Regions from separate parts of the Streptomyces niveiscabiei genome, predicted to be linked through region 2. Evidence: riboswitches for the same ligand, from Rfam matches in the RefSeq annotation. Region 2 holds a riboswitch; each other region holds the start of a gene.
The links. Region 2 has a riboswitch for cobalamin ahead of PV682_RS26410 (cobalamin biosynthesis protein). Riboswitches for the same ligand answer to the same signal wherever they lie in the genome.

Region 1 (5,164 bases), on a different contig from region 2:
ACCGACGGCGACCGCCTGGTCCTCACTCCGACGTACCACGTGTTCGAGATGAACAAGGACCACCAGGACGCCACCTCACTCGCAGTCCACCTCAAGGCCGACGAGGCCCGACGCACCGTCGCCGGGGCGGAACTCACGACCGTCTCCGTCTCCGCCAGCGTCAAGAACGGCAAGGTCCTCGTCTCCCTCTCCAACCTCGACGCCGAAGAACCGGCGGAGGTCACCCTCGACCTGCGGGGAGGCACCCTCGGCGCCCCGGTCGCCCGGCTCCTGACGGCCGGCCGCGTCCAGGACCACAACACGCCCGAGCAGCGGGACACGGTCGCGCCACGCCCCTTCGACGGGGTCAAGGCGACGGACGGCGGCCTGACCCTCACCCTGCCCCCGCACTCCTTCCTCACCCTCCAGGCCCCGCTGACCTGACCCGTGGCGACCATCCAGGACGTGGCGAAGGCGGCCGGGGTGTCCGCGATGACCGTCTCCAACGTCATCAACGGCCACCCCCACGTACGGCGGGAGACCCGCGACAAGGTCCTCGCGGCGATGGCCCGGCTCGACTACCGGGTCAACGTCGCCGCCCGCAACCTCCGCAAGGGCCGCACCGGCACGATCGGCCTCGCCGTGCCCGAGGTCGACAGCCCGTACTACAGCCGCCTCGCCGCCGGCGTCATCGCCGCCGCCGGACGCCACGGCCTGCGCGTCGGCATCGAACAGACCGGCGCCACGCGGGAGAGCGAACTCGACGCCCTCTCCCTCTCCCGCAACCGCCTCTACGACGGCCTCCTGCTCAGCGCCGTCGGCCTGGCGCAGACCGACGCCGAACGCCTCACCGTCGAGCACCCCGTGGTCGTGCTCGGCGACCGCATCGTCGGCGGACCCGTGGACCACGTCGGCATGCCCAACTTGGAGGCGTCCCGGGCGGCCGTCGCCCACCTCGTCGAGCGGGGGTGCCGGCGGATAGCGCTGGTCTGCGGAGACATCGACGAGATCGACACCTCCAGCCTCCGCCACGCCGGCTACCGGCAGGCCCTCACCGACGCGGGGGTGCCGTACGACCCCGGACTGGTCCGCGAGGTCGGCCGGTTCGGGCTCGCCGAGGGCGCCCGGTGCGCGCGGGACATGGTCGCCGGGGGCCTGGACTTCGACGGCGTGTTCTGCGTGACCGACACCCTCGCGATGGGCGTCCTGCGCGGACTCGCCGACAGCGGCGTCCGCGTCCCCGGCCAGGTCAAGGTCATCGGGTTCGACGACATCGCCGAGAGCGCGTACCTCGTCCCGTCCCTGTCCAGCGTCGACCCCGACCACGACGGCATGGCCGAACACGCCGTCACCCTCCTCGTCACCCGCATCGAACAGCACGAACCCCCGCCCCGGTACGAGGAGTTCGTCAGCGGCTTCACGCTCGCGATCCGCGAGTCGAGCGGCGGCCCGTGAGGCGCGACCCGGGGCGGCGAAGGGCCCTGAGCGGCGGCGTCGGGAGGAAAGTGCCTGGTGACGCGGGGTTGGTCGGGTACACGTCACGCGGTATCGTCGCCCCGACAACGACGGCAGGACGGAAGCCGGTGAGATCCCGGCACGGTCGCGCCACTGTGTGCCCTGCGGCCTCTTCGAGGCAGGGGTGAGTCAGACCCGTAGCCGTCGTACGGAGCACCACCGAGACGGGACGCGAACTCCCGAAGGAGGCCCTGCCATGGCGCAGCACGTCGCCCAGCCGACCACCGCCACCACCCCGCTCAAACTGCCGTTGAAGGCCATCGCCCCCTGGGCCGTCTTCTTCGGCGTCCTCATGCTGATCCTGCTGTACTTCGTCGGCGCCGAGCAGGGCGCCACCGCACTCCTCTCCGGCGAAGAGGTCCACGAGTGGGTGCACGACGCCCGCCACCTGCTCGGCTTCCCCTGCCACTGACCCGAGGGACGCCGACACCCCATGAACTCCGCAACCGTACGGAACCTGCTCGTGCGGGGCATGCTCGCCGGTCTCGCGGCCGGCGTGCTCGCCCTGATCGTCGCCTACGTCCTCGGTGAACCCTCCGTCGACAAGGCGATCGGCTTCGAGGAGGCCCACTCCCACGAGCACGGCCACGAGGCCGAACTCGTCTCCCGCTCCCTCCAGTCCACCGCCGGACTCGCGACCGGCGTCCTCGTCTACGGCGTCGCCTTCGGCGGCATCGCGGCCCTCGCGTACTGCTTCGCCCTCGGCCGCGTCGGACGCTTCAGCCCCCGGGCCACCGCGCTGCTCCTGGCCAGCTGCGCGCTGGTCGCCGTCTACGTCGTCCCGTTCCTCAAGTACCCGGCCAACCCGCCCGCCGTCGGCGACGGCGACACCATCGGGAAGCGCACCACCCTGTACTTCCTGATGCTGGTCCTCAGCGTCCTGCTCGCCGTCGCCGCGACCCTCCTCGGCAAGCGGCTCGCGCCTGGCCTCGGCAACTGGTGGGCGACGGTCGTCGCGGTGGCCGCGTTCGTCGCCGCGACCGGGCTGGCGTACGCGTTCCTGCCGTCCGTGAACGAGGTGCCCGCCGACTTCCCCGCGACCGTCCTGTGGCGGTTCCGGCTCTCCGCGCTCGCCATCCAGGCGACGTTGTGGACCGGATTCGGGCTCGCCTTCGGGGAGTTGGCGCATCGGCTGCTGAGGCCCGATCCCGTGACCCGGCGGGAGACCGTCACCGTCTGACACCTGAGGGCCTCGACTGCGGGGCCCTCACGTGTTCGCTGGCGCAGGCGCAGGCGCAGGCGCAGGCGCAGGCGCAGGCCAGGCCCCAGCCCCGGCCGAGATCCCGGCCCCGGCCCAGATTTCAGCCCCGGCTTCGGCGAGGAGCGGAGGAAGCACGTGCCCAACACACCCCGGCCGCGCCGGATCACCCTCGGCGGGCGTGAGGTGGTGGCGCTGACTGTCCCGGAGTACGAGCGGTTGATCGCCAGCAGGCGGCAGGTCGGCGGGCAGAGCGCGCGGGTACGGGTGCTCGCGGAGCAGGCCAGGCGTACGGAGAGGCTGGTGGCGGAACTGGAGGCGTTGGCCGGAGGGCCGGTGCGGTGTCATCGGGTGCCGGTCGACGACTGTGTGCGGTGTGCGGTCGCCGGGGCGCTGCGGAGGTATCGGGGGCGGAGGTCATGAGACCGAGGGCCTGGACATGAGGTGGGAAGCATGGATGTGACCGTCCCCGCGACGACTGCCTCGACCGATCCCGTGCGGGCCCAGCGGCGCGTCCTGCGGGTGCTGGTCGCCTCCCAGGTCCTCAGCGGCATGGGGCTGGCCGCCGGGGTCACCGTCGGCGCCCTCCTGGCACAGGACATGCTGGGGTCCACGCGGCTCTCGGGGCTGCCCAGCGCCCTGCTGACCGGGGGTTCCGCGCTCACCGCCGTAGCCGTCGGACGCGTCTCCCACCGCCGTGGGCGCCGCCCCGGGCTCGTGCTCGGGTATCTCGCGGGGGTGCTCGGGGCGGTGGGGGTGATCGTCGCCGCCGTCGTGGACAGTCCGGTGCTGCTCTTCGCCGCGATGTTCGTGTACGGGGCCGGGTCGGCGACGAACCTTCAGGCGCGGTACGCCGGAGCCGACCTCGCGGCGCCGGGGCATCGGGCGCGGGCCGTGTCGACGGTGCTGGTCGCGACGACGCTGGGCGGTGTGGCCGGGCCGAACCTCACGGCGCCGATGGGGGAGGTGGGGGCGGCGCTGGGGATTCCCGAGCTGGCGGGGCCCTTCCTGCTGTCCGGCGGCGCGTACGCGCTGGCCGCGCTGGTGCTGACGGTGAGCCTGCGCCCCGACCCGCTGGTCCTGGCGCGGACGCTGGCCGCGCGGACGCCGGTCAGCGGCCTGCTGAGCCCCCGCGAGGGCGGCGGCGTCACGCTGGGCGCGCTCGTCATGGTCGTCACCCAACTCGTCATGGTCGCCGTCATGACGATGACGCCGGTCCACATGCACGACCACGGGCACGGGACCGGCGCGTCCGGGCTGGTCATCGCCGTCCACATCGCCGCGATGTACCTCCCCTCCCCGCTGACCGGCCGCCTCACCGACCGCCACGGACCGCTCCGCACGGCAACGTCCGCCGCGCTCACCCTCCTGACTGCCGGCCTGGTCGCCGCCACCGCCCCGGAAGACTCCGTCCCCCTCCTGAGCCTGGCCCTCGCCCTCCTCGGCCTGGGCTGGAACCTCGGCGTCGTCTCCGGCACCGCCCTCCTCACCGACTCCGTCCCCCTCACCAACCGCGCCAGGACCCAGGGCCTGGTGGACGTCTCGATCTCCCTCGCGGGCGCCACCGGCGGCATCTCCTCGGGCCTGATCGTCACATCGACGAGCTACCCGACCCTCGCCCTCACATCGAGCGCCCTCGCCCTGACCCTCCTCCCGGTGATCGCGGCCACGGCATACTCACAACGCGGCGCATGAAGCTCCGTCGCCCGGGACTTCGGCATGGTCACATCCATGCTCCAGCCCTGCCTGAACGACGCACGGACGACGACAACCACCCCGGCCCCGTCACGAGGAGTTCCGCATGGACCACAAGGATGTCGACGCCGCCGTGGCGGAGATGCTGGAGGTGCTCGGCCCCCGTACCGCCGAGGACTGGACGGTGGCGGCCGGGCCGCTCGAATGGACCTGCCGGGAGACAGCGGCCCACATCGCACACGACCTGCTGGCCTACGCGGCGCAGGTGGCGGCGCAGCCCGCCGACGCTTACCTCCCCATCGACCTGAACGTCCGCCCCACCGCCTCACCGGCCGAAGTGCTCCAGGCCGTCACCGCCTGTGGCGGACTGCTCGGCAGCGCGCTGGCCACAGCCGACCCGGCCCTGCGGGCCTGGCACTGGGGCCCGTGCGACCCCGGGGGGTTCGCCGCGATGGGTGTCGCCGAGATCCTGCTGCACACCCACGACATCACACAGGGCCTGTCCGTGGACTGGCTGCCACCGGCACCGCTGAGCGCGGCGGTCCTCACCCGGCTCTTCCCCGCGGCCCCGCCCGGAGACCCCACCCGGGTCCTCCTCTGGTGCACCGGCCGAGCAGAACTCGCCGGCCTCCCCCGCCAGACCTCCTGGACGTGGCAAGCGGCACGCCCGGACTGACCGGCCCGAGCGACGGCGTGATCCGGCGGCGAGGCGGTGTTCCTTCGAGCAGGAGTGACCGGAAGGGTGCTGGTGACCTGGTGAGTGTCCGCTCGTCGAGC
Region 2 (5,164 bases):
GGTACGGGGCGCCGGAGGCGCGCGCCGCCAGCAGGTCCGTGTCGGCGGTCGACAACAGCAAAACTGTGCTCATGCGGGCGCTCCCGGGGGGATGAAGGGCAGTCCTTGCGGCGCTCCCGACTCGATGAGCCGCCAGAGCGCGTCTGTGTCCGCGTGCTGTTCGATCAAATCGCCGAGCAGATCGAGCTGTTGCTCGCGCAGCACGGCGAACGAGGTGTCGTCGGCGGGCACGAAGCGGCGGCCCGCGGCGGCGGCCACCTCGCGCAGGAACGCCCGCCGGAACCCGTCCGACTCCAGCGAACCGTGCCAGTGCGTACCCCAGACGGCGCCGACCCGGCAGCCGTCCAGGAAGGGGTCCCCGCCTACGACTTCGGCGACCCCGTGATGGATCTCGTACCCCTCGACCCGCTCCCCGAGGGCCTCGCCCACCGGCCGGGTCAGAGTCTTCTCGCGGGCGAACCGCACCCGCACGGGCAGCAGTCCGAGCCCGTCGACGACGCCGGCACGCGACTCGACGTCGTCCTCGATGCGCTCGCCGAGGAGCTGAAAACCGCCGCAGATCCCCAGAGTCGGCCTCCCGGCGGCAGCTCTGCGAGCCAACTCGACGGCTAGCCCCCGCTCGCGAAGCCACTCAAGTGCCTTCACCGTCCCCCGGGTTCCGGGTACGACGACCAGGTCCGCGTCCGCGAGTTCCTCCGGCCGGTCCACGAACCGCACCACCACGCCGGGTTCGGCGGCCAGCGCGTCCACGTCCGTGAAGTTCGACATCAACGGCACGGCGCAGACGGCGACCCGGAGGATCTCGTCCCCGACCGGCGGCGCGAGCGAGGACTCCCGTACGGCGCCCCGCAGGGACACCGCCATGCCGTCCTCCTCGTCGATCCCGAGGCCCGGCCGGAACGGCAGCACCCCGTACGCCGGCCGGCCGGTCAGCCCGCGCAGCATCTCCAACCCCGGTTCCAGCAGCGACACATCGCCGCGGAACTTGTTCACCAGGAACCCGGCGACCAGGGCCTGGTCCTCCGGCGAGAGCAGGGCGACCGTCCCGAAGAACGAGGCGAAGACGCCGCCGCGGTCGATGTCCCCGACCACCAGCACCGGCAACGCCGCGTTGCGCGCGATCCCCATGTTGACGATGTCGGTGCGCCGCAGGTTGATCTCGGCGGGCGATCCGGCGCCCTCGCAGATCACCGCGTCGTGCGTGGACCGGAGTTCGGCGAGGCAGTCGAGCACCGTTCCGAGCAACTGCTCCTGGCGGCCCCCGTGATACCGGCGCGCGTCCATCTCGCCGACGGGCTTCCCCATCAGCACGACCTGACTGCTCCGCTCCCCGCCGGGCTTCAGCAGCACCGGGTTCATCAGCGCGGTCGGCTCGATCCGGCACGCCTGCGCCTGCATCGCCTGCGCCCGCCCGATCTCCGCGCCCTCGCGGGTCACGAACGAGTTGAGGGACATGTTCTGCGCCTTGAACGGCGCGACCTTCACGCCCTGCCGTACGAGCCACCGGCAGATCCCGGCGGTGACGACACTCTTACCGGCGTCGGAGGTGGTCCCGGCGACCAGTAGCCCGCCGCTCATACGCTGGCCCCCTTTTTCAGCAACCGTTTGCACAAACCACGCCCGGCAGCACCGAGCCCCGCAGCGCCACGCCCGGCAGCGCCACGCCCCGCCAGCGCCCTCCCCGCCAACGCCCGCCCGGCGACCGTCGCCCCCAGCGCCAGCCAACTCACCCGCCGGGACAGCCGTACCGCCCGCTCGATGTCCCCGACGACCACCCCGCGCCCACCCCCGTTGAGCACGGGCCGGTGTTCGACCCGCCCCGCGTACGACAACGTCCCGCCCATCCGCACCCCCAGCGCCCCCGCGAACGACGCCTCCACCGGCCCGGCGTTGGGGCTCGGATGCTTCACGGCGTCCGCCTGCCAGGCCCGTACGGCACCCCGGGGATCGTCTCCGGCGGCACACGCGAGCACGGCGGTCAGCCGGGCCCCCGGCCACCCGGCGACGTCGTCGAGCCGGGCGGACGCCCACCCGTACCGCAGATGACGGGGCGACCGGTGCCCCACCATCGCGTCGAGCGTGTTGACGGCCCGGAACCCGAGCAGCCCCGGCACCCCGCCCACGGCCCCCCACACCAGCGCGCCCACCACGGCGTCGGAGGTGTTCTCAGCAACCGATTCCACAACCGCGCGCGCGATCCCGTCCGCGTCCAGCGCCTGCGGATCGCGCCCGCACAGATGCGGCAGCCGGGCCCGCGCCGCCTCGACGTCCCCGGCCTCCAGGGCCCGCCCGATGTGCCGGGCCTCGCGCGCGAGGGAGGTACCGCCGACGACCGCCCACGTGGCGAGGCCGGTCAACGCGAGGGAAGCGGCGGGGGAGCGGCGCACAGCAGCCTGCGAGACGGCCCCGAGAGCCACCGCGCCCCCCACGCAGACGGCCGTGTGCAGCGCACCCCACCCCCGGTGGTCACGCCACAACGCCCGCTCCGCACACGCCGCGGCACGCCCGAACGCGGCGACCGGATGACCCCGGCGGGGATCGCCGAGCAGCAGGTCACCGAGGAGTCCGGCGGCGGCGCCGTACGCGTAGATGCGACCGGCACCCATCGGCTCAGCCGGCCGTAGGGGTGAGCGGTCGGAGTCGGTACCTCAATCGGCGGCCGAGCATGGCGATATGTCCTCACTCAGGGTGTCCACGCCCTGGTTCGACGAGACCGGCGGTGGGAGTTCCTGGCTCCCGGGGATGACTACCCCGGTCACAGTGGCGGGACCGCGCCGGATTCGCACCGGACTTCCTCCTGAGCCGCCGTACATGGCCCTGGCAGTCCACCACGGGCCTCGAAGACCCGTCAACTCACCGTTGACCTGCGAGAGCGGAGTGTGCAGAACCCCACACGAAACCCCGTACAGCGGGTGCCGTACGGGGTTGTGCAAACGGTTGCTGCCGGTTTTCCGGGCGCTCAGGCGACGATGAGGCTGATGCCGTACGCCACGGCCCCCAGGCACGCGGCGAAGCAGGCGTACGCCCCCGTCACCGCGAGCGCGGCGGAGCCGCCGTCGGCCTGGGCGCGCTCGTGGCGGGACAGGCCCATGACGCCGAGCGTGAAGAGGGTCACGAGCCCGACGGTGACCACGAGGCTGACACCGAAGACGGAGCCGAGTGCGGACCAGTCGATCTTCATGGTTGCGGTGTCCTTCGGGGTCAGACGGTCGCGGCCGGGGGAGCGGCCGGGTCGGTGGCGGCGGTCGCCGGGGAGGGGATCACGACCTTGATGTCGGCGGCACCGGCATCGGGTGTCGAGGAGTCGTCGTTCACGTTGGTGTGGTCCACGACCTCACGCCGCGAGATCTTCCAGATCGCCGCGCTGGAGGCGACGAGGAACACCGCGACGGCGGCCGTACCCCAGTCACCGAGGTCCGTGACCGACTCCGCGAGCGCCCCGACCAGCGCGGCGGCCGGCAGCGTCAGCCCCCACGCGACGAACATCCGCGTGGCGGTGGACCACCGCACGACCCCGCCCTTGCGGCCGAGCCCCGCGCCCATCACGGACCCGGAGACCGCGTGCGTGGTGGAGAGGGAGAAGCCGAGGTGCGAGGAGGCGAGGATGACCGTAGCGGCGGACGTCTGCGCCGCGAAGCCCTGCTGCGGCTGGAGGTCGGTGAGGCCCTTGCCCATCGTGCGGATGATGCGCCAGCCGCCCAGGTACGTGCCCAGCGCGATCGCGAGACCGGCGGAGAGGATGACCCAGGTGGGCGGGTCGGAGTCGGGCGCGAGCGAGCCGCCCGCGACGAGCGCCAGCGTGATGATGCCCATCGTCTTCTGCGCGTCGTTCGTGCCGTGCGCCAGCGAGACGAGCCCGGCCGAGGCGATCTGCCCGAACCGGTAGCCCTTCTCCGCGGCCTTCCCGTCGGCCTTCTTCGCCAGGGTGTACGACAGCCGCGTCGCCAGCATCGCGGCGACCCCGGCGACGATCGGCGCGGCGACCGCGGGGATCAGCACCTTCGTGACCAGGACGTCGCCGTGCACCGCGCCCGTGCCGGCCGAGGCCAGCGTCGCGCCGATCAGGCCGCCCATCAGAGCGTGCGAGGAGCTGGAGGGGAGGCCGACCAGCCAGGTCAGCAGGTTCCAGAGGATCGCGCCGACCAGCGCCGCGAAGATCACCTCGGGTCGTATACCGCTTTCGTCGACAAGCCCCTTGGAGATCGTGTTCGCGACCTCCACGGAGAGAAACGCCCCCACAAGGTTCAGCGCGGCGGACATGGCCACCGCCACCTTGGGCCTCAGTGCGCCGGTCGAGATGGTCGTCGCCATCGCGTTGGCTGTGTCGTGGAAACCGTTCGTGAAATCGAACGCGAGAGCGGTTACCACCACTATCGCGAGGATCAGCGAGAAGTTTTCCATTTACCCAGGCAATCGTTCGTAGTAATCGGCTCGTTGAAGGTAGGTAACCTGAATGAACGGAAGGTGAACTGGACAGGGCATCGCGGTGTCACTGTGGGCATGACTCCCCCACCTGGCAGGATCACCCGTATGGCTGAGCAGAGGCGCCCGCGTCCCGAAGAGGCCGCGGCATGGGAGTCCTTGGTCGCGACGGCACGCCGCACGGTCACCGACGGACTCGTGGTGGGCACATCGGGAAACGTCTCCGTACGACTCGACGACGTGGTCCTCGTCACCCCGACAGGCGTTCCGTACGACCGGCTGGGGCCCCAGGACATCACGGGCGTCGCCCTCGACGGCACCCAGGTCCTCGGCACCCTCAAGCCGACCAGCGAACTCCCCATGCACCTCACGGTCTACCGCGCGACCGGCGCCGGAGCCGTCGTCCACACCCACGCCGTCCACGCGACGGCCGTCTCCACCCTCGTCCCCGAACTCCCGGCGATCCACTACATGACGGGAGCCCTCGGCGGCCCGGTCCGCGTCGCCCCGTACGCCACCTACGGCACCCAGGAACTCGCCGACCACATCCGCACGGCCCTCCAGGACCGCACCGCCTGCCTCCTCCAGAACCACGGCACCCTCGCGTACGCCCCCACCCTCGACCGCGCCTTCACCGACACGGCCCAGCTCGAATGGATGTGCCGGCTCTGGCTGACGGCGGCCTCGGTCCCGGGCCACACCCCGAGCCTCCTGACCCCGGCCCAGGTGCGGGAGGCGGGGG
Region 3 (5,164 bases), on a different contig from region 2:
GGCGCGCCGACGGCGGGGCAGGGTCACCCGGGGAGCACGGGGAGTGTGGGGAGTGAAGAAGAGAAGGGGGGTTTCAGCGAGCGCCCTGGGGGCGGCTCGGACTGGGAGGTTCTGCGCCCATGGCCGCCTCCGTTCCGCGACATGACTGCACCCGTGGCGGGTCCGACAGGGTGAGTCTGCACCTTCTTGCGTCCAGACGCAAATAAAGGCGGAGGCTCTTGCCCGCCTCTCACCTGCGCAGACGAAACCCGCGCACACGCGAACGGGCCCGGTGTCTCCCCAGACACCGGGCCTGTCACCCGCGCCCCTCCGCTCAGGGCGCGGTCACCACATGCCGCTCACATGTGGACCGTGGGAGCCGCGTTCTCGTCGGCCTTCGGAACGCCGCTGCGGTAGAGCAGCAGGGTGAGGACGGCGCCGACCGCGAAGAACCCGGCCGACCACCAGTACGCGGTGGAGTACGACTCCAGCGCGGCGTGCGCCTGGACGAGCTTGTCGGCCGCGTTCCTGCCGTCCAGGTAGGTGGTCGCGGCGCTCGCGGCGAGCGTGTTGAGCAGGGCGGTGCCGATGGAGCCGCCGATCTGCTGCATCGTGTTGACGGCGGCCGAGGCGACCCCGGCGTCGTGCGCGGCGACGCCGCTGGTGGCCAGGGACATCGCGGGCGCCATGACCAGGCCGATGCCGAGGCCGGTGAGGACCAGCGGCGGCATGACGTGGGTGGCGTACGTGCTGTCGAGGTCCAGGCCCGTCATCCAGACCAGGCCGAGCGCGCCGAGGCCCATGCCGAGCGGGACGATCACCTTCGGGCCGATCCGCGGGACGAGGAAGCTGGTCGCGACGGTGGCCGCGACCATCAGCGCGCCGACCATCGGCAGGAACGCGAGCCCGGTCTTGACGGCGGAGAAGCCGAGGCTGAGCTGGAGGTAGTAGGTCAGGAAGAGGAAGACGCCGAACATCCCGGCGCTGGAGATCAGCATCACGGCGAAGGAGGCGCCGCGGTCGCGGTCGAGCAGGACGCGCAGCGGGAGCAGCGGGTGGGACGCCCTGGTCTGCCACCAGGTGAACGCGGCGAGCAGGACGGCGCCGATGGTCAAGAAGCCCCAGGAGCGCGGGGAGGACCAGTCGTGGGACTCGGCCATCGAGAAGCCGTAGACGACGGAGAAGAGACCCGTGGTGACGAGGATCGTGCCGGGGATGTCGAGTTTCGCGCCGGGTTCGCGGGCCGTGCGCTTGAGCAGGATCCAGCCGCCGACCAGGGGGATCACGGCGAGGGCGAGGTTGACGTAGAGGGTCCAGCGCCAGTCGAGGTACTCGGTGAGGACCCCGCCGAGCAGCAGGCCGACGGCCGCGCCGGAGCCGGCGATGGCGCCGTAGATACCGAAGGCGCGGGCGCGCTCCTTGGCGTCGGTGAACGTCGTGGTCAGCAGGGAGAGCGCGGCCGGTGCGAGGAGCGCGCCGAACAGGCCCTGGAGGGTGCGGCCGACGACGAGGACCTCGAAGTTCGTGGCGGCGCCGGCCAGCGCGGAGGCCGCCGCGAAGCCGCCGACGCCGATCAGGAAGGCGACCTTGCGGCCGAAGAGGTCCGCGATCCGGCCGCCGAGGAGCAGGAGGCTGCCGAAGGCGAGGGAGTAGGCGGTGACGATCCAGGTCCGGTCGCCGTCGGAGAACCCGAGGTCGGCCTGGGCGGACGGCATCGCGATGTTCACGATCGTCGCGTCCAGGGTGACCATCAGCTGGGCTATGCCGATCATCGCGAGGACCCACCAGCGGTGACGGGACGCGGGTTCCTCGGCTGTCTTCGTGAGTGACGTCGTGTCCGGCGTCTGAGTGGTCTGTGACATCAGGGGCCTGCTCCGATGAGATGATCGGGCGTCTCGCGAACGAAACGGTTTCGTACTTCAGGAACGCTACACACCTCACTAGCGAAACTCAACCGTTTCGATAAAGAGACCGGCGTCACATACCGGCCGGTTTCCCAAAGGCCCTCCCCGTACCGGCGGTTCACCCCGTACGCTGATCACCGCAGCCGGTTCGCCCCGTCAGCCAGACGGGCCGCGTCGCAAGAGGGAACCCGGTGGGAATCCGGGACTGCCCCGCAGCGGTGAGCGGGAACGACCGCCGTCATACGCACTGGGCCCATGGGGCCTGGGAAGCGACGGCCAGTAGGTGCCTCGTCCTCGGAGGAGGCGTGCCCGCGAGTCCGAAGACCTGCCGACTGCCCGTGCGCGATGTGTTCGCGCACGGAGTTCCGGTGACCTCGCGGGTGGGTCGGCGCACAGGCGGCTTCGTGCCGTCCGCTCCTTCACGCCCTCGTCCCGTCGCCGGGACCTCAGGGAATCGTCTCGTGAAGGAGATCTCCGTGACCACGAAGTCCGCAGCCGCGGCAACCCTGTACGGCTACCCCCGGCAGGGCGAGCACCGGGAACTGAAGAAGGCCGTCGAGGGCTACTGGAAGGGCCGCGTCACCGCAGGCGAACTCCGCTCGACCGCCGCCGACCTGCGCGCCGCGACCTGGCGCCGCCTCTCCGACGCCGGCCTCGACGAGGTGCCCACCGGCGACTTCTCGCTGTACGACCACGTCCTCGACACCAGCGTCATGGTCGGCGCGATTCCCGTACGCCACGCGGGAATCGCCGACCCGTTGGACCGCTACTTCGCCATGGCGCGCGGCACGCAGGACGCGCCGCCACTGGAGATGACCAAGTGGTTCGACACCAACTACCACTACCTGGTGCCCGAGTTGGGCCCGGACACGGTCTTCCGCGCCGAACCCGCCCAGCAGCTCGCCGAGTTGAGGGAGGCCCTCGCCCTCGGCCTGACGGCGCGCCCGGTCCTCGTCGGCCCGGTCACCTACCTGCTGCTGGCCAAGCCCGCCCCCGGCGTCGACCCCGCCTTCGAGCCGCTCACCCTCCTCGACCGGCTCCTGCCGGTGTACGCCGAGATCCTCGCCGAGCTGCGCGCGGCCGGTGCCCGGTGGGTGCAGCTCGACGAGCCCGCCCTCGTCCAGGACCGCACCCCGGCCGAGCTGAACGCCGCCGCGCGCGCGTACCGGGACCTCGGCACGCTCGGGGACCGTCCCGAGCTGCTGGTCGCGACCTACTTCGACCGGCCCGGCGAGGCCCTGCCGGTGCTGGCCAAGGCGCCCGTCGAGGGGCTCGCCCTCGACTTCACGCGGCCCGGCACGCTGGAGGACCTCGCGTCCGTCGGCGGGCTGCCCGGCAAGCGGCTCGTCGCGGGGGTGGTCGACGGCCGCAACGTCTGGGTGAACGACCTCGCGAAGTCGCTGACCCTGCTGGGCACCCTCCTCGGGCTCGCCGGCCGCGTCGACGTCGCCGCCTCCTGCTCCCTCCTGCACGTCCCCCTCGACACCGGCCTCGAACGCGACACCGACCCGCAGATCCTGCGCTGGCTGGCCTTCGCCCGGCAGAAGACCGCCGAGGTCGTCACCCTGGCGCGCGGACTGACCAGCGGAACCGGCGCCATCGCCGCCGAACTCGCCGCCAACCACGCGGATTTGACGTCCCGGGCAGGGTCACCGATCACGCGCGACCCGGATGTGCGGGCCCGTGCGGCGGCGGTCACTGCGGCCGACACCCGCCGCGAACAGCCGTACGCCGAGCGGGCCTTGGCGCAGCGCGCGCATCTCGGGCTGCCCACGCTGCCGACGACCACGATCGGCTCGTTCCCGCAGACCGGTGAACTCCGGGCCGCCCGCGCGGACTTGCGGGCGGGGCGGATCGGCCTCGACGGCTACGAGGACCGCATCCGCGCCGAGATCCGGGAGGTGATCGCCTTCCAGGAGAAGGCCGGCATCGACGTGCTGGTCCACGGCGAACCCGAACGGAACGACATGGTCCAGTACTTCGCCGAACAGCTCACGGGCTACCTCGCCACCCAGCACGGCTGGGTCCAGTCCTACGGCACCCGGTACGTCCGTCCCCCGATCCTCGCCGGGGACATCTCCCGCCCCGACCCGATGACGGTCCGCTGGACGTCGTACGCCCAGTCCCTCACCTCCCGCCCGGTCAAGGGCATGTTGACGGGGCCGGTGACGATGCTGGCGTGGTCGTTCGTACGGGACGACCAGCCGCTCGGCGAGACGGCCCGCCAGGTGGCGCTCGCCCTGCGCGACGAGGTGAACGACCTTGAGGCGGCGGGGAGTCCGGTGATCCAGGTGGACGAACCGGCGCTGCGGGAAACGCTGCCGCTGCGCGGGGCGGACCACGCGGCGTACCTGGAGTGGGCGACGGAGGCGTTCCGCCTGGCGACGTCCGGCGTCCAGGCGCGCACCCAGATCCACACGCACATGTGCTATGCGGAGTTCGGGGACGTCGTGGAGGCGATCGACGCGCTGGACGCGGACGTGATCAGCCTGGAGGCGGCCCGCTCGCACATGCAGGTGGCGCGGGAACTGGCGGCGCACGGCTATCCGAGGGAGGCGGGCCCGGGGGTGTACGACATCCACTCGCCGCGCGTGCCGAGCGCGGAGGAGGCTTCGGCGTTGCTCCGGGCGGGACTTGAGGCGATCCCGGCGGACCGCCTGTGGGTGAACCCGGACTGCGGGCTGAAGACGAGGGGCTGGCCGGAGACGCGGGAGTCGCTGGAGAACCTGGTGACGGCGGCGAGGAGGGTGCGGGCGGAACTGTCCTGAGCCGGGAGGTGAAGCCCTCGGGGATCCCCGGGGGCTTCGCCCGTTCACCGAAACATCTCCTTCATACAGGAAGTATTTAGGGGTAACACCCTCTGCCTACCGTCTCCGTGCTCCCGCAAGCCGTCTCGCGGGACAACAGTCCCCTCCCCGCCGCAAGGAGATGTAGTGAGCGTCGAGCCGCAGACAGACATACGCACAGCCCCAGCCCCGACCACCGACCAGGCCACCAAGGAGACCCTGGAGGACTACACCCTCCGCTTCGCGCCCCGCAGCTACCGCCGCTGGACCCCGATGGTCGTGGCGACGACCGCGCTGGGCGGCATCGCCTACATGGCGGACTTCTCGATCGGCGCGGGCATCGGCCTGGCGCACGGCACCGGCAACGCGCTCGTGGCGATCGCCGTGGCGGCCGTGGTCATCTTCGTGACGGGGTTCCCGCTGGCGTACTACGGCGCGCGGTACAACATCGACCTGGACCTGATCACGCGGGGCTCGGGGTTCGGGTACTACGGC
Region 4 (5,164 bases), on a different contig from region 2:
CGCCTCGACGAACCGCCGGGCGTCGTCCTCCAGTTCGGGGTGGTGGCACAGGAACGGCAGCCGCAGGCGGACGACCGGCAGGGCGAGGCCCAGGAGGAGCTGCTCGGCGCGGGTCACCGCGTCCGGCGGGCCGGTGAGGATGACGCGGCGGTCGTCGTTCACGCAGGCCAGCGCCAGGCCGGGCAGGTTCAGGGCGGCGAGGAGACGGTGCGCCTCGGCCTCCGGGTCGCCGTCCGTCACCGGGGGTTCGACCAGGAGCATGCCGCCGGGGTGGCCGGTCAGGGCGCGGGCCACCAGACAGGCGATGCGGGTGCCGTCCGCGACGTCCAGGACGCCCGCCGCGACACAGGCCGCGATGTCGCCGAAGCTCATCCCGACGACCCGGTCCGGGGCGAGCCCCGAACGGCACAGCGCCCGGTGCACGGCGACCGAGCAGGCGAACAGCGCGTACTGCGGCGTCCCGACGGGGCCGTCCGCCAGCTCCCGCGAACTCCTCAACTCCCCGCTCAGCAGCCGCGAGACGACCGGCGCCACCCCGAACTCCCCGGCCACCGGATCCCCTTCGGCCGCGACCTCCTCCAGCGCCTCCTCCACGACGTCCTGCGCGTCCAGCGCTCTGAGCAGCGGCGCCAGCGTGAAATCCCCCTGCCCGGCGAAGGCGTGGACCACCATCCGATCGCTCACCACGGCGACTCCCAGACTCGGCCGAGTGTGTGTCTCTCGTCAGAGACCTCAGCACAGCGCCGCCCGGCGGCGGCAGAGCGCGCGGCGGCACAGGGGAGCGACGCGGGCGCGCACGCCGGGTCCGGCGCGGCTTCGCGGTGACCGCGGCGCGTGCGCCCCGCTCACACCGGGCCGAGGAAGCGGATGTGCGGGCGGCCGTCCGGCGCCTCGTCGGTGACGGCGGCGCGCACGCCGTACACGTCCGCCACGAGCGACTCCGTCAGGACCTCGCGGGGCGTGCCGGCCGCGATCACGCGGCCCTGCCTGAGGACGGCGAGGCGGTCGCAGTACATCGCCGCCAGGTTGAGGTCGTGCAGGGCGACGACCGTCGTGACCTTCAGCTCCGTGATCAGGTTCAGCAGCGCCAACTGGTGCCGGATGTCCAGGTGGTTGGTGGGTTCGTCGAGGAGGAGCTCGCTGGGGTCCTGCGCGAGCGCGCGGGCGATGTGCACGCGCTGGCGCTCACCGCCCGACAGGGAGTGCCAGGGGCGGTCCGCCTTGTCGGTGAGGCCGGTGCGCTCCAGCGCCGTACGCACCGCGTCCTCGTCGCCCGGCGCGGCCGGCGTCCACGCGCGGCGGTGCGGGACACGGCCGAGGCGTACGACGTCCACGACCGTCAACGCGACCTGGGTGTCCGCCTGTTGCTCGACGACGGCGACCCGGCGGGCGATGCCCCTGCGGCCCACCTCGGGGAGCGGGCGGCCGTCCAGGGTGACCGTGCCGGAGTCGGGGGCGAGGACACCCGCGAGGACGCGCAGGAGCGTGGACTTGCCGGAGCCGTTCGGGCCGAGGAGGCCGGTCACCCGGCCGGGGCGGGGGGCGAGGGTGACGCCGTCGAGGATCAGGGTGCCGGCGGCCGTGCGGGTCACGCGGTCCGCGCGCAAGCCGTCGTCAGTCGCCTTGTCCGTCGCCGTGCCGGTCATCGTGCGCCCTTCGTCCGGTACAGCACCGCCACGAACGCCGGGACCCCGATCAGGGATGTCACGACCCCCACCGGGACCTCCTGCGGGGACAGCACCGTGCGGGCCAGCGTGTCGACCCAGACCAGGAACACCGCGCCCGCCAGCGCCGTCGCCGGGAGGAGGCGGGTGTGTCCTGGGCCGGTCAGGGCGCGCGTCGCGTGCGGGAGGACCAGGCCGACGAAGCCGATCGCACCCGCCGAGCTGACCAGGGCCGCCGTCAGCAGGGCCGTCGTGCAGAGCAGGATCAGACGGGTACGGGCCACCGAGACGCCCAGCGACATCGCCGCGTCCTGCCCGAACGCGAACGCGTCCAGCGTGCGCGCCTGGCCGACGCAGACCAGCAGCGCCGCCGCGAGGACCGCCGTACCGACGGCGACGTCCGTCCAGTCCGCGCCGCTCAGCGAGCCCAGCAGCCAGAACAGGACGCCCCTCGTGGTCTCCGCGTCCGCCGCCGTCATCACGATGAACGACGTCAGCGCCGAGAAGAGCTGCATCGCCGCGACCCCCGCGAGGACCACCCGGTCCGTCGTACCGCCCAGCGTGTGGCTCAGCAGCAGCACCAGGCCGAACGCCAGCACCGCCCCGATGAACGCGCCGCCCGACACCGACACCAGGCCGCCGCCCGCGCCGAGCACGACGATGACGACCGCGCCCGTCGAGGCGCCCGAGGAGACGCCGAGGACGAAGGGGTCGGCGAGCGGGTTGCGCAGCAGCGACTGCATCACCGCGCCGCACACCGCGAGCCCGGCGCCGCACACCGCCGCGAGGAGCGTGCGCGGCAGGCGCAGGTTCCACACGATGCCGTCCCGCAGCGGGCTCAACTCCGTGTGGCCCCAGCCGAGATGGGACGCCACCGACGCCCACACGTCCGCGACCGCGATGTCCGCCGGGCCGATCGTGATCGCCAGCGCGACCGACGCGGCCAGCAGCGCCAGGCCGCCCGCGGTGAACAGGAGACCGCGGGTCACGAGGCGGCGGGTCACCGGGAGAGGCCGTACGTCCGCAGCGCCGCCGCGACCTTCTCGATGCCCTCGACCGTACGGATCGTCGGGTTCATGGCCTGGCCCGACAGCAGGACGTACCGCTTGTTCCTCACCGCCGTCATGTTCCTCGTGACCGGGTTCGACTCCAGGAACGCGATCTTCTTCGCGGCCGTCTCCGCCGTCTGCTGCTTGCGCGTGAGGTCGCCGATCACCAGGACCGCCGGGTCCCGGTCCGCGACCGTCTCCCAACTCACCTGCGGCCATTCGTCCTTGGTGTCGTCGAAGACGTTCTTCGCGCCCAGCGCGCGGGTGATGACGCCGGGAGCTCCGCAACAGCCCGCGAGGTAGGGGGACTGGGAGTTCGCGAACCAGTAGAGCAGGGTGACGTCCTGGGCCCTCAGACCCGAAGTCGCCTTCCGCACGCGCTCCTTGAGGTCAGCGACCAGCTTCTCGCCGCGCTCCTCGACGCCGAAGATCCTCGCCAGGTCCAGGACTTCGCCGTACACCGTGTCGATCGACAGCGGCTGCGTGCGCGCGCCGTCGCCGTCCCCGCCGTTGTCCTTGCCGACGCAGTCCGAGGGGGACAGGTACGTCGGGACGCCCAGCTTCTCGAACTGTTCCCTCGGGGCCACGCCGCCCTTGCCCAGCGTCGACGCGAACGAGGCCGCCACGAAGTCCGGTTCCGCGTCCAGGACCCTCTCCAGCGAGGGCGCGTTGTCCGCGAGGCGCTCGACCTTCGCGTTCTCCTTCTCCAGGCCCTTGGACACCGGGTCCGTCCAGGTCGCCGTCCCCACCATGCGGTCCGCGAGGCCCAGGGAGAGCATGATCTCCGTGGTGCCCTGGTTGAGGGAGACCGCGCGCTTCGGGGGGCTGCCGACGGAGACTTTCTCGCCGCAGTTCGTGAGAGTGAGGGCGCCTGAACTCTCGTCCTCGGGGGACGCAGGGGACGAAGACCCGCACCCCGCGACGAGAACAGCGGACACAGCAGCCAGTACGGCAGGACGTGCGAGTCGCACAGAGCTTCCTTCGGCGTCGAGGGCTCGTACGCGAAGCCCGGTCGTACGGTCGCACCCCCTCGCCGGGGCTCCGGCCGGAGGCCGCCAGCAGGTCTTCGGACTCGGGATCGTCCAGCCGGGACGCCTTCCCGGACGAACCGTCCAGTGGCCTGCTGTCCCGCCCGTCACCCTCACCGCTGCGCGTCAGCTCCGGAGTCCCACCGGATTCCCTGACCTCGTGCGTTCGCTCGGACGCACGTGGGTTCGACTGGCCCTGGGAAGCTATCACGCGGGGAAGGGGCGGAGGGGGGTGGGGCGGGGCCGGGAAGTGACCGACCGGCGGGGACGCGGGTTCTCACCCCCGCCCGCTCTCCCACTCCCGCGCCAGCATCGCGTACACGTACTCGCTTCCCCACCGCTCCCCGTCGAGGTCGTTCTCCACCAAGTGGGCCTCGCGGCGCATGCCGAGCCGCTCGGCGACCCGTACGGAACCGGTGTTCAGGGCGTCGATACGGGCGTACAGGCGGTGGGTGCGCAACTCGCCGAAGGCCAGGCCGGCTCCCGCGCGGGCCGCCTCCGTCGCGTAACCCCGGCCGCTGTGCGCGGGGTTGAAGACCCAGCCGATCTCGGTCTGCCGGGCACGCACACTCGCCGCCTTGAGGACGATCTCCCCCACGACCCCGGGCTCGCCCCGCCGGCACACCGCCAGGACCAGGCTGTCACCGTCCTCGCCCCAGGGCGACCCCTCGGCGCGGCGTGCCAGGCTCTCCCCGCACTGCTCCCTGCTGAGCGGCGGCCGGTACAGATGACGGGCGACCTCGGGCAGCCCCTGATACGCGTACAGGTCGTCGAGATCGTCCGGGGTGAAGAGGCGGAGGTGGAGGCGGTCGGTGGTGAGGGAGGTCATCGGGGCAACGTAACTCCTGCGCGGCGACAGGCGCTTCACGTTTTCCTCACCCACCGCATCTCGCCCTCGTGCCACTCCCCGGTGGCCACGAGCCCCGCCCCTCTCGCCACGGCGGCGGACGCCGCATGCTCGGGATGGACATGCGCGACGACCGTACGCACCGACATGCCACCGAGCCACTCCACCAACCCCCGGGCTGCCTCACCCGCGATCCCCCGCCCCTGCCACGGCGTTCCCACGACCCACGCGACCTCGGCACGCGGCCCGGCGTCCACGACCGTCGCCTGAACCGTCCCCACCAGACACCCCTCCTCCCCAAGCCGCACCACCCAGTTCAGCCACGAGACCCCCGGCTCCGGAGCCCCCGCCGCCAACCGCTCGTACCGCGCCCGCACTTCCTCCACCGTCCCCGGCCCCCCGCCGATGAACTCATACAACGCCGGATCGGCCAGCACCCCCGCCATCTCCTCGGCATACTCGACCCGCAACGGCAACAGCCCCAGCCGCGCGGTACGGATCGGCTCCGCCGAAATCCTGTCCAACGGTGTGCTCCCCTTGTCCTATCGTCGGACCCTGATCGTAGGGGGAACGCAG

Region 1: linked by a shared signal. The riboswitch ahead of PV682_RS17950 (CbtB domain-containing protein) and the one ahead of PV682_RS26410 (cobalamin biosynthesis protein) in region 2 are both predicted to bind cobalamin.
Region 3: linked by a shared signal. The riboswitch ahead of metE (5-methyltetrahydropteroyltriglutamate--homocysteine S-methyltransferase) and the one ahead of PV682_RS26410 (cobalamin biosynthesis protein) in region 2 are both predicted to bind cobalamin.
Region 4: linked by a shared signal. The riboswitch ahead of PV682_RS13245 (ABC transporter substrate-binding protein) and the one ahead of PV682_RS26410 (cobalamin biosynthesis protein) in region 2 are both predicted to bind cobalamin.

What each region holds. Positions count from the first base shown of each region.
Region 1 is NZ_JARAYJ010000011.1:172,387-177,550, forward strand. It holds gene PV682_RS17940 (alpha-N-arabinofuranosidase) at 1-423, shown strand, start outside; gene PV682_RS17945 (LacI family DNA-binding transcriptional regulator) at 427-1,434, shown strand; cobalamin riboswitch at 1,506-1,654, shown strand; gene PV682_RS17950 (CbtB domain-containing protein) at 1,691-1,906, shown strand; gene PV682_RS17955 (CbtA family protein) at 1,928-2,674, shown strand; gene PV682_RS17960 (hypothetical protein) at 2,831-3,115, shown strand; gene PV682_RS17965 (MFS transporter) at 3,146-4,387, shown strand; gene PV682_RS17970 (maleylpyruvate isomerase N-terminal domain-containing protein) at 4,494-5,063, shown strand; gene PV682_RS17975 (phosphotransferase family protein) at 5,144-5,164, shown strand, end outside.
Region 2 is NZ_JARAYJ010000021.1:54,119-59,282, reverse strand. It holds gene cobN (cobaltochelatase subunit CobN) at 1-73, opposite strand, end outside; gene PV682_RS26415 (cobyric acid synthase) at 70-1,578, opposite strand; gene PV682_RS26410 (cobalamin biosynthesis protein) at 1,575-2,606, opposite strand; cobalamin riboswitch at 2,705-2,845, opposite strand; gene PV682_RS26405 (hypothetical protein) at 2,960-3,181, opposite strand; gene PV682_RS26400 (inorganic phosphate transporter) at 3,202-4,401, opposite strand; gene PV682_RS26395 (class II aldolase/adducin family protein) at 4,531-5,164, shown strand, end outside.
Region 3 is NZ_JARAYJ010000002.1:439,934-445,097, reverse strand. It holds gene PV682_RS04095 (MFS transporter) at 339-1,841, opposite strand; cobalamin riboswitch at 2,011-2,230, shown strand; gene metE (5-methyltetrahydropteroyltriglutamate--homocysteine S-methyltransferase) at 2,360-4,651, shown strand; gene PV682_RS04085 (allantoin permease) at 4,817-5,164, shown strand, end outside.
Region 4 is NZ_JARAYJ010000008.1:23,563-28,726, forward strand. It holds gene PV682_RS13230 (ACP S-malonyltransferase) at 1-684, opposite strand, end outside; gene PV682_RS13235 (ABC transporter ATP-binding protein) at 846-1,646, opposite strand; gene PV682_RS13240 (FecCD family ABC transporter permease) at 1,643-2,653, opposite strand; gene PV682_RS13245 (ABC transporter substrate-binding protein) at 2,665-3,684, opposite strand; cobalamin riboswitch at 3,774-3,895, opposite strand; gene PV682_RS13250 (GNAT family N-acetyltransferase) at 4,019-4,570, opposite strand; gene PV682_RS13255 (GNAT family N-acetyltransferase) at 4,606-5,112, opposite strand.